DNA from 2 places in the Shewanella sp. CAL98-MNA-CIBAN-0140 genome. Region 1 is predicted to be linked to the other one. Evidence: riboswitches for the same ligand, from Rfam matches in the RefSeq annotation. Region 1 holds a riboswitch; the other holds the start of a gene.
The links. A riboswitch is a leader RNA that binds a small molecule or an ion and turns the genes downstream of it on or off. The one in region 1 is predicted to bind cobalamin.
Positions count from the first base shown of each region.

Region 2: it holds a riboswitch for cobalamin, as region 1 does, so the genes downstream of both, AAEY93_RS15100 (ABC transporter ATP-binding protein) here and AAEY93_RS07150 (TonB-dependent receptor) in region 1, are expected to answer to the same signal.

Region 1 is NZ_JBEOPI010000010.1:49,065-54,594, reverse strand. Features, by position in the region: gene AAEY93_RS07165 (peptidase U32 family protein) at 1-959, shown strand, start outside; gene AAEY93_RS07160 (DUF3622 domain-containing protein) at 1,154-1,471, shown strand; gene AAEY93_RS07155 (hypothetical protein) at 1,598-2,263, shown strand; cobalamin riboswitch at 2,566-2,780, shown strand; gene AAEY93_RS07150 (TonB-dependent receptor) at 2,923-4,902, shown strand; gene AAEY93_RS07145 (HDOD domain-containing protein) at 5,022-5,530, shown strand, end outside.
Region 2 is NZ_JBEOPI010000030.1:7,250-12,779, forward strand. Features, by position in the region: gene AAEY93_RS15090 (efflux RND transporter permease subunit) at 1-2,855, shown strand, start outside; gene AAEY93_RS15095 (hypothetical protein) at 3,205-3,423, shown strand; cobalamin riboswitch at 3,598-3,718, shown strand; gene AAEY93_RS15100 (ABC transporter ATP-binding protein) at 3,798-4,607, shown strand; gene AAEY93_RS15105 (FecCD family ABC transporter permease) at 4,600-5,530, shown strand, end outside.

The DNA.
Region 1 (5,530 bases):
ATTTTAGTTCGCCTAAGTTCATTGGTGAAAAAGTGGGCCGTATCACCGAAGTGGGTAAAGACTTTATTAAAATCGATACCCGTGAAAGTGGCAAAGACATTCACTTTAATAATGGTGATGGCCTCTGTTTTTTTGTTGAACACTACGAAACCCAACGTTTGTCTGACGATAAACTCTCTGGCGTGCGCATCAACCGTGCTGAAGGGAATGTCTTGCATTTAACCGAGGTACCCAAAGATCTTAAAATTGGGGTGATGATGTTCCGTAACTTTGACCATAAGTTCGAAGCTAGCCTTAACAAAGATTCTGCTAGCCGTAAAATGACTGTCGATATGCAATTTTTTGATACCGATGACGGGGTGGGATTAACGATTACAGATCGGCATAATATCAGTGCGACAGTCATGTTAGCGTGCGATAAAGCCCCCGCTAATGACCAAGTCAAGACCGCCGAAAATCTGAAAAAACAATTCAGTAAACTTGGCAGCAGTGACTTTGTATTGAACAAGGTTAATTTACTCACGCAGCAGATGTGGTTTTTACCCGTCTCGGTTGTTAATGAGTTACGCCGCGATGCCGTTAGTGCATTAATGACGGCAAGAGTTGCCAGTTACCAACGACCAGAGCGCTGGGTGCATGATAAAACAGCACGTTTCCCGCAAAAAGCACTGAGCTTTTTATCTAATGTGGCGAATGAAAAAGCGAAATCTTTTTACCATCAACATGGGGTGATTCAAATTGAAGACACCTATGAGAAAAATAACGTTTTGCATGATGCTCCGTTAATGGTCACTAAACATTGTCTGCGTTACAGTTTTAATTTATGCCCGAAAGAAGTTGAAGGTATTAAAGCGGATCCTATGTTTTTAGAGGTAGGTAAAGATAAATTGAAATTGATTTTTGACTGCCATAAATGTGAAATGATGATTGTTGGCTCCAACCAATTAGTGAAACAATAATGGCGCCACAGCGTGATTTTAACCATCATTGTTTTTCCGCTGGCAGTATTAAGCTTGCCATTGGGTTAGTTTTTCAAATAAGCTGCAAAAATAACCATTAAATAGCTGCCCAAACTCGTGTGTTTCGAGTACACTGCGCGGCTGAAATTTCATGGGTTTTAGCCTGTGATACCTTAAGTAGGAAAGAATAGATTATGAGCGATAGCAAAAAGTATGCTTTACGTGTTATTCAAATTGAAAACACCTGGAAAACTGAAATCACTCGTCGTATGACATCGACTAAAACCATAGTATCAAAAAGCCAAGATGGTTTTGCATCAGAAGCAGAAGCCATTGTATGGGGCGAGCAAGCACTGCAAGGTTTTTTATCTAAGCAAGCTGATCGTAACCAGCGTAAAACTGAGAAGCACCTTAAAGCTAAAAGCTTAGCGGCTGCTATTGCTGCTGAATCGGCCATCGACGAAGAAGAGCTGTTCGATGCTGAAGATGAAGACGAAGACGAGCTTAACTAATATTTTACCCACTATGTATAGGTTATAGATAAGTTTCAATTTTTGTATGTTCAGGATAGGACGTACTAAATTAGCATGATTTTTGATCAACTTATCTCTATCTTGACCAAATAAGGATTCATTTGGATGAACAAGATTGCTGCAATTATAGGCTGCTCGGGGTGTTTAGGAATAATGTTCCTGTTCCCCAGTAGTGCATCTGCTACCCCTCCAGCACAGATGGCATTTGGCGACGTTGATAAGTCATCAGGTGTTATGGTGATGTCTGATGATGTCCAGAAACTCATAACCTTGTCTGCAAAGTTCGGCTTTTTACCGCCATTAGATTGGAAACTTGCATTCAGTGATAAACGTGGCGACATGACGATGGCTGAGTTTATTCCAACCCATGAGTCATTAAATGACTGGTCTAGTTTAGTCTGCATGCAGGGGTTCAAAGGGTTAGCCAATGATGTTGAGCCGGAACGCTTTTTAGATTCAATGGCGGCGACTTATCAACAACATTGCCAAGGGGAAATTGTTTATCAACAGCTTGGCAGTTCTGAAGTTGACGGGCTCGAAGCGGTACATGGTTTATTAGGCTGCACCAGTATGCCTAATATTCATGACACTTCAGCAGTGGAAGATGTGTCCTATATCAGCCGTCCACAAGGCGAAATGGGCTATTTTTCTGTAATAAGTGATGACGAAAATGTCTACCTAATCCATAAATCTATTCGAACAGACGTGTTTACTACCGAAACGACTCCTATCACTATCGATAATTATCGTGACTTCATGACGTATCCCTAGCGTCGAATCCTAGCGCGGCGTCATGTGGTTGATAACCCTCTTAGGTGCCACTAACCAACAAGTTGACTGTTCTACATGCTGAATAATCTGCAGGTTACTCTTTTGTTGGTATCAAGTTCACCTTTAGATCCGTTATAATCTCTGCGTTATTATTTTATGATGTCAGCAATAATTAAACGGTACTATGGTACTAAATGCTAATGCTGGCATAACGAAACAGATATTTTTAATGATGGGTTGAACCTCAACTCACGTTATTTCAAGCGTTAACCTCAACTCGGCTTATTAGCCCGGGTTGAGATTAGTTAGTCAATCTTTACGGTGCTTGCAGTGGATCGATAGACCAAAGCAAGATAATCGGGAAACCAGTGTAAATCTGGTACTGCCCCCGCAACGGTGATTGGTGAGAGTCAGGTGCGCAACAGGGTTGCGTTAATCATCTAGACTCGCGCGGGTTATGCCATCGGTATAACGCCACAACCTCAGTCCGGAGACCGGCCTTAAAGGTGATTTCGATGATTTCGGTGGGCAGATCTCGAAATGTGATGTGATACTGCTTGTTGACTTATTCTGACGATTTTTTCTGTAGATTAGGGCGACAGTGGTTATCTATATTACGGCGCTATTGCCCCATTTTTCCTTTCAGGAGTTAAAGGTAAATGGGTACTAAACCAACAAAAATTGCACTGCTATTAAGTGCTGTCTTCAGTGTGGCAACGGTTAATGCTATTGCGGCAGAGTCAACCGATACATCCCCCGGGTCTTCAGCTATCAGCATGGATGAAACCATTGTGGTCATTGGGCGTAATCTTGCCAATCCACTAAACATTGCGGCCAACGTCAATGTTATTGATGCCGCCGATATTCAAATGAGCGGAGTCACCAATTTAACCGATTTATTACGTGGACAGTCTGGCATTCAGGTGTCGGATAATAATTCGGGTAGCGTATTTTCTATGCGCGGATTTTCTGCATCACAAGCGGCCAACAACACGCTGATTTTAGTTGATGGACGCAGATTGAATAATATTGATATTGCTGCGCCGAGTATTGAATCCATTCCGCTTAACTTAGTTGAGCGGGTTGAGATTTTATCCGGTAGTGCAGGGGTGTTGTATGGTGACCAAGCGGTTGGCGGCGTTATCAACATCATTACTAAGGCACCAACAGAAACCAGTGGTGGCTTACAAGTCAGTGGCGGCAGTTTTGATACCTATGAAGCTAAAGGCGATATTTCAGGTTCCATTAACGACGAATGGCGTTATTTTTTAGCGGCAAGCTATAAAGAAAGCGACAATTACCGCGACAATAATGATAATGAAACCGGATCTATTTTAGGTCGTGTACAGTATCAAACCGCTAACGAAGATTTTTATGTTGAAGTTAATTATTTTGATAACGATCGTAAAACGCCGGGTGCACTCACGTTAGCACAATATGAGGCCGATCCACGCCAAGCCGCGGCTTTTTCTGAGGGCGAATACTCTCATGAAATGAGCACCGCACTGCGAAGTGGTTATCAATATCAGTTAAATAATATTTGGGCCTTAGGCGCGGATTTAACCTATTCAGACTCGTTAACGACCAGCGTGTTGTTCGGCGGTGCAGGGCGAATTGAACGTGAATTATTGAGTTTTTCACCTAAAGCTAGCGCCAATTATCATTTAGATCGCGGTGATTTAAATTTTGTTGCAGGTATTGATGTCAGCAAAGGTGAAGCCGATTTTGATACGCTTTATATTCAACGTAATAATGAACAACAACAAAGCAGCGCCTATGTGCAAGCATCGGTACCTATTTCGCCGACATTATCCTATGTCGTCGGGGGGCGTTATTCAGAAGTAACAGACGATTTATACGACCAATTACTTTATCCTAACCGTATTGAAATCGATAACGACGCGCATGCATTTGAGTTAGGATTTAACTATCGCCCAAGCAGTGAAAATCGTTTTTATGTCCGTGCCAATGATAACTTCCGCTTTGCAAAAGTAGATGAACAAGCCTTTACGCCGCTGACGGTACAAGGTTTAGATCCACAAACTGGCCGCTCTTACGAAGCGGGTTGGGACTATACTACCGCCACTCAAACGTTAAAAATCAATGCTTATCAACTTGAGTTAGAAGATGAGATTGTTTATGAAGGCGGAAGAACTGACGGCCCTTATGGTGGTGGCGCTAACGTTAATGCGGATCAATCTCGTCGTTTTGGGGTGAGTACGGCTTATGATGTGCAGTTATCAAATGACTGGCTGCTAGGTGCTTCGTACGACTATATTGATGCAGAGTTCACTCAAGGTGAAAACGACGGCAAAGCGTTATCTTGGGTGGCTAAGCATTCGGGTAAGGCTTACATGAGCTATGACTTTGCCGATCATTGGCAAGCATTTGTTGAAGGTGTTTATACGGGTGAGCGCTATATGGAAGGCGATAACAGTAATATCGGTGATAAGTTAGACCACTACGTGCTAACCAACCTTGCATTAAACTATGCTCATGCTGGTTGGAATGGCAGTTTACGTGTTGATAACTTACTTGATGAAGACTATGTTGGTACCGGTTATTACTCTGCGTTTGGCAGTGGTTATTATTCTGGTACGGGTCGCTCAATTAGACTGACTGCGGGTTATCGTTTCTAGATAATTTGGCTTAATAAATAGTTACCCATAAAAGCCAGTAAACTATTACTGGCTTTCGTTTTAATATATCGTTAAATTAATTTATAGCGTGTTTATTCTTAAAAAGGTAATCGATAGATATGACTAATCTTGAGCAACAAGTTTTTACTCAAGTTCAAGCTATTATTGGCAATGAAGAACAGGTCATTGGTCGTCGTGGCATATTACTTCCATTAAAAAAAGCCTTGATTAACGAAGCTGATATTAGAGTTGTTATCGACACAGTGTCTGCCGACCCTGCGTTGGCAGCCCATTTGTTGTTGCGCAGTAATACCGCACAAACAGCAGGGGTGATATCGACCAAAAGCCGAAGTGTCAAGGATGCCTTAATCCGTTTAGGCCAAGTGAACATCTATCGTTATGCGTTTTCGTTTTATCTTAAAGAACGGCTTGATGAGCTTTCAGAACCGTACAAAAAATTAGTCCAAGGCTATTGGGCCTTAAATGAAATAATTGCGATGGATTGTATAGTACAGTTACGTGAAGATAATAAAATCGGTGTTGGTACTAAAATTGATGCGGATGAAATGCAAACATTAGCATTATTTAGTGTGTTTGGTCAGGTGATTGCGCTAACGGCTTTTGCTTA
Region 2 (5,530 bases), on a different contig from region 1:
GCGTCGCGTCCATGACTATCAAGCTGGACGGCAAAGCCGATATTGGGCGCGCTATTGTGGATGTGCAAACCCAGATCAATGGGATTAAAAACTTTCCATCACAAATTGAACCGCCGATCGTTAAAGAGCTCGATTGGGCCGAACCTGTTGTTGATATCGCTATTTCGGCCGATGCCAGCTGGCCCCATCTGAAGCATTATGCCGAGGATCTCAAACGTCGCTTGAAAATCGATGCCGGAGTGAGTCTGGTATCCGTTGTTGGCTTTTCCGATCATCAACTGCGGGTTGAGCTTAATCAAATCGATATGCGCCGTTTGGGGCTGACTGCAACCGACATTGCCGATGAAGTGGGTCGGCAAAATGTGAAGATCCCTGCCGGTAATATTGAGTTAACAGATAAAAATCTGCTGCTGAGATTCGATGAGCGCAAAGTCACGCCAGCGGCGTTAAAGCAAACCATCGTGGCCTCTACCAGCGACGGCAGCGTGGTCCGACTCGGCGATATTGCCACCGTGACTGACCGATTTGAACTCGATGAAGAGCACATCTTTTTCAACGGGCAGCACGCCGCCATACTCAAGGTGAAGAAGAACAAAGCCGATGATGCCTTAAGAATAAAACAGAAAGTAAGCCGTTTTATCGAGCAAGAGCGTTTACGTGTGCCCGATGGCGTGAATTTGACCTTGACCAACGATCTCTCGTCGCTGCTTAAAGATCGTCTGGATATGATGTTAACCAATGGCTGGCAAGGGATCATCCTAGTCTTCTTTAGCATGTGGTTATTTTTCTCTTTGCGTTACTCTTTTTGGGTATCGGCAGGTCTTCCGGTTGCCTTTTTAGGCGGCATCTATTTGATGAGTCTCTTTGGCGTCTCTATTAACATCATGAGTTTAGTCGGTTTGCTTATGGCCATCGGGATCATGATGGATGATGCCATCGTTATCGCCGAGTCTATCGCCTCCCATGTCGACCGGGGCTTAGCGCCACATGATGCCGTGGTTCAAGGGGTTAAAAAGGTTGCCCCAGGAGTGGTCTCCTCATTTCTAACCACCATTTTAATCTTCAGTAGCTTACTTGGGCTCGATGGTCAGATGGGCGCCGTACTCTCAGCTATCCCGACGGTGCTGATTATGGTGCTCAGTATCAGTTTGATTGAGGCATTTTTAATCTTGCCCAACCATTTAAACCATTCATTAAGCCATGTCCCCAAGAAAGCGCCTAGGCCTGAGCTTAAATTTAAGCGAGATTTCTTAGCCGCATTCGAAACGTTTCGTAATACGACACTCGTTAATGCGGTTAGGTTTGTGGTGCATTGGCGCTACGCCAGCGTTGGCATAACCTTAGGTATCTTGCTCTCATCTGTGGCGCTGGTTGCCGGTGGCGTGTTGAAATTCTTGCCCTTTCCGGAACTTGATGGTGATATCGCCGAAGTGAGAATTATCCTGCCACCTGGCAGCCCATTGAGTTCGACTCAGGAGGTTGTCGAACAAGTGATCCTCAGTGCTAAAGAGACGGCTGCTCGCTATACCCAAGACGTGGAAGAGGGCGTTGAGCTTATTGAAGATATTACCGCACAGTTTAATTTTAATGCCGATGCGGGCGAGAAAGGGCCTCATGTGGCGACGGTTAGGTTAGATCTCTTGTCGGCCGAAACTCGAAATACGCTAATAGAAGATTTTATCGAAGATTGGCGCGACGGTACGGTTGAGCTGGCAGCCCCCTTGTCTATGGTCTTTAAGCAGCCAACGATGGGGCCTGCGGGTCGTGATATCGAGGTTCGCCTGCTAGGTGATGATCTGGATATGCTAAAGCAGGCCTCGGTGTCGCTGCAATCTTATCTTGTCAGGTTCGATGGTATCAACGGTATTCTCGATGATATGCGTCCGGGGAAAGAGGAAATTAAGGTCAGTCTGAGGCCCGGAGCGGAAGTCTTCGGCATCGATGGTCAGTTGGTCGCCAATCAACTGCGCAGTGCTTTCTTTGGCCAACGGGCCGATGAGATCCAAATTGGGCCCGAGAATATCGAAATTGAAGTTAGGCTGAATAAGGAGCAAGCAGGCGATCTTCATGCATTGGCTAACTTTCCCATTATGTTAGCCAATGGGGAGCAGTTGCCTCTGTCGGCGATCGCCAAATTAGAGCATCAACGATCTTATGTCCGTATTCAGCGGATCAATAGCCAACGTTCGGTTACCGTGATGGCCGATGTTGACAACCGCAAGGGTAATTCCACCGAAACATTAGCTAAGATAAAATCCGATTGGCTGCCGCAAGCCACTGAAGATTATCCTGGGGTTAAGGTCGACTTCGAAGGCTCGGCAAAAGAGACTGCGAAGACGGGCGCCTCTCTTGGTAAGGGATTCCTTATCGGAATATTTGGACTTTTTGTCATACTCAGTTTTCAATTCAGGAGTTACCTCGAGCCTGTGGTGGTGATGTTGGCAATACCCTTGTCTTTGATAGGCGTGCTTTGGGGGCATGTGCTACTTGGCTATAACCTATCTATGCCATCGATTATGGGCTTTATCTCCCTTGCAGGCATAGTCGTCAATGACTCTATCTTGCTGGTGCAATATATACGTCATCATGTCGATGAAGGTGATAGCGTTCATGAAGCAGTTGTAAGTGCCAGTCGGGAACGATTTAGGGCGGTATTTTTAACGTCGCTGACGACGGCAGCAGGTCTGTTACCCCTATTGCTCGAAACGAGTCTTCAGGCGCAAGTAGTACAGCCCTTGGTTGTCTCAATCGTATTCGGGATCTTTGCCTCTACCTTGATGGTGTTATTTATTATTCCTTGTGCCTACGCGATTTTGGCTGACTTTGGCTTGGTGAAGAAACATCAAAAAATTTAGCGAGAGGGAGTAAATTACTGCCATTATCTTGTAATGGCAGTGGTCAGATACCCAAACGACCTCGACATGCAGGAGCCAGCATGTCGAGAAGTGACTGCGTTCAAGGTCGTTAATTACTCCTGCATAAACGAGATTGCCATCTTCTGTGGTGGTCTTGGTAACATAGCCGTACTCGTTAACCTCAGCGCAGGAGATAACGGCTTATCCAACAGTCCTTTATCCCGCTAACTGCGTTGCATTAACTTGCAATAGGCTCGCTATTGACGGGTCAATGCGCCTTGTTAGTCAAACAAATGACCCGTTTGAGATGAAATAAGCTGCTCACGTTGGCAATTGCCCCGGTGCGTTATTGGTGACTCACGGTGGCATGATGCGCTGCTTAATGGAATATGTGCTTAAGGCTGGCCAATGTAGCGGATTATTCGCTAACCTAGCGATCCCCTATGCTGCTATTATGGTGCTCGATATCTATTGGCTTGATATATATTGGCTTGACGATATTGATAAGCTTGACTGTTTTCAATCTGTTGTAATGGATAGCAAGGTAGCTAAAGTGAGCATTACATAGGCTTAACGCGTCATATTGATAGTCATAGAATTATCACCATAACGTTATATTAATAGCTTAATAATCATATTGTTATAATCGAAGCATCATATTAATAGCTTAATAACCATAGCTTAATAACCATAGCTTAATAACCATAGCGTTATAATCGACTCATCAGAACCATAGCGCCATAATCATAGTGCCTTTCAAGGTATTGGGAATTGGGATAAGCCCAAACTGTACCCGCAACTGTAGATGGACCAATTAACCATTGGTGCATAAGTCAGATACCAGCTTTGAATTGCCTCAATATCCATGCCTAAGCGGGTGACTTAGGGGAGTTTTTAAATAGATGTATGTGTTAATTAATTGGACATGGCGAGGTCATTTACATGTCTGAATCAGTATTGGATGTCAATCATCTCTTTTGGCAAGTCGATAATAAAACCATTCTAGCTGATATTCATTTCAGTTTGCCTAGAGGCCAAATGCTAGGGCTCATTGGCCCCAATGGTGCGGGTAAGTCGAGTCTGTTACGTTGCTTGTATCGTTATATTGAGCCAACTAGCGGCGATATTGAAATTTTTTCCAAACCCATCAGTGGTTTTTCCTCTAAATCGTTAGCGCAGAGTATTGCTGTGGTGCAACAAGATACCCCGCATTATTTTGATATGACTACTGAGCAGTTAGTGACAATGGGGCTAACACCGCATAAAAACTTGTTTGACCCCAACACAGCGCAAGACCGAGAACGTATTTTAAGTGCATTAACCAAAGTGGGATTGCAGCAAAAAGCGCAGCAACAGTATGAGCTATTATCTGGTGGTGAAAAACAACGTGCACTAATTGCCCGAGCCATTGTGCAACAGCCACATATTCTTATATTAGATGAACCTACCAATCATTTAGATATTCGTTATCAAATTCAAATCCTTGAACTCGTCGTATCACTAGGGATCAGTGTCATTGCTTCTATACATGACCTGAATTTAGCCAGTGCGATGTGCGATAAATTACTGCTACTCGACCAAGGGCGGTTAATTGCTAAAGGTACCCCAACAGAAGTACTCACCGAGCGGCAAATTAGTGAGGTGTTTGGCGTTTGCTGCCACGTCAATGATCATCCACAACATGGTAACCCCCTCATCAGTTATTTCTATGGTTACCAGGCAAGCAAGAAAGGATGCTCTGATCATGATTGATGCATCGCAACGTCGGTATTATGTGTGTTTCAGTTTGTTGGTATTTGCCACGCTACTTACCCCTATTTTTGCGGCCAGTTTTGGTGCAGCCAATATTGATCTTAATGACGTATTGATCATTTTCAATACTTTATGGGGGGGTGACATACCGAGTTCTATTGATGGCAGTGAGCATGCTATCGAGTTGAGCCAACGTATTGTGCTTGAATTACGCTTGCCGCGGATTTTGTTAGCCTTTGTGGCTGGTGCTGGCTTGTCTATCGCGGGCAGCGTATTGCAAACCGTGACCCGTAATCCGCTAGCCGACCCTTACTTATTTGGCATTAGCTCTGGGGCGTCATTTGGTGCTGTGTTGGTGGTGTCATTATTCAGCCAAACAGGCTTGTTTGCGGAGATATTTTCAGGCGCATTGTCGATAAAACCAAGCTTTACGGCACAACCTTGGTGGTCTTGGTCGACATTAAGCATCCCGATTGGGGCATTTATTGGCGCCAGTTTATCGGTATTGATTGTGTTTATATTGTCGGCTTCTGGTCAAAGTAGTCAAGTTGAACGTATGTTGTTGTCTGGTGTGGCGACCTCGTTTCTGTTCGGCGCACTAACTAGTTTGCTGTTGTATTTCTCTAGCCCACAGGCTGCGGCATCAGTGTTATTTTGGAGCTTAGGCAGTTTTGCCAAAGCCAGTTGGTCTAATTTACTATTACCCAGTGTGACGGTTGGTATTAGTTTGTTAATTATGTTGGCGTTTAGACGGCAAATTATGGCGCTAAAAGCGGGTGATGAAACCGCTCACACCTTAGGCATTAATGTCGCTAAATTGCGTTTAAGTATGTTGTTACTGTGTTCACTGATCACCGCGATGTTGGTGGCGACGTGTGGGGGCATTGGTTTTGTGGGGTTGATGATCCCGCACACGGTTAGGC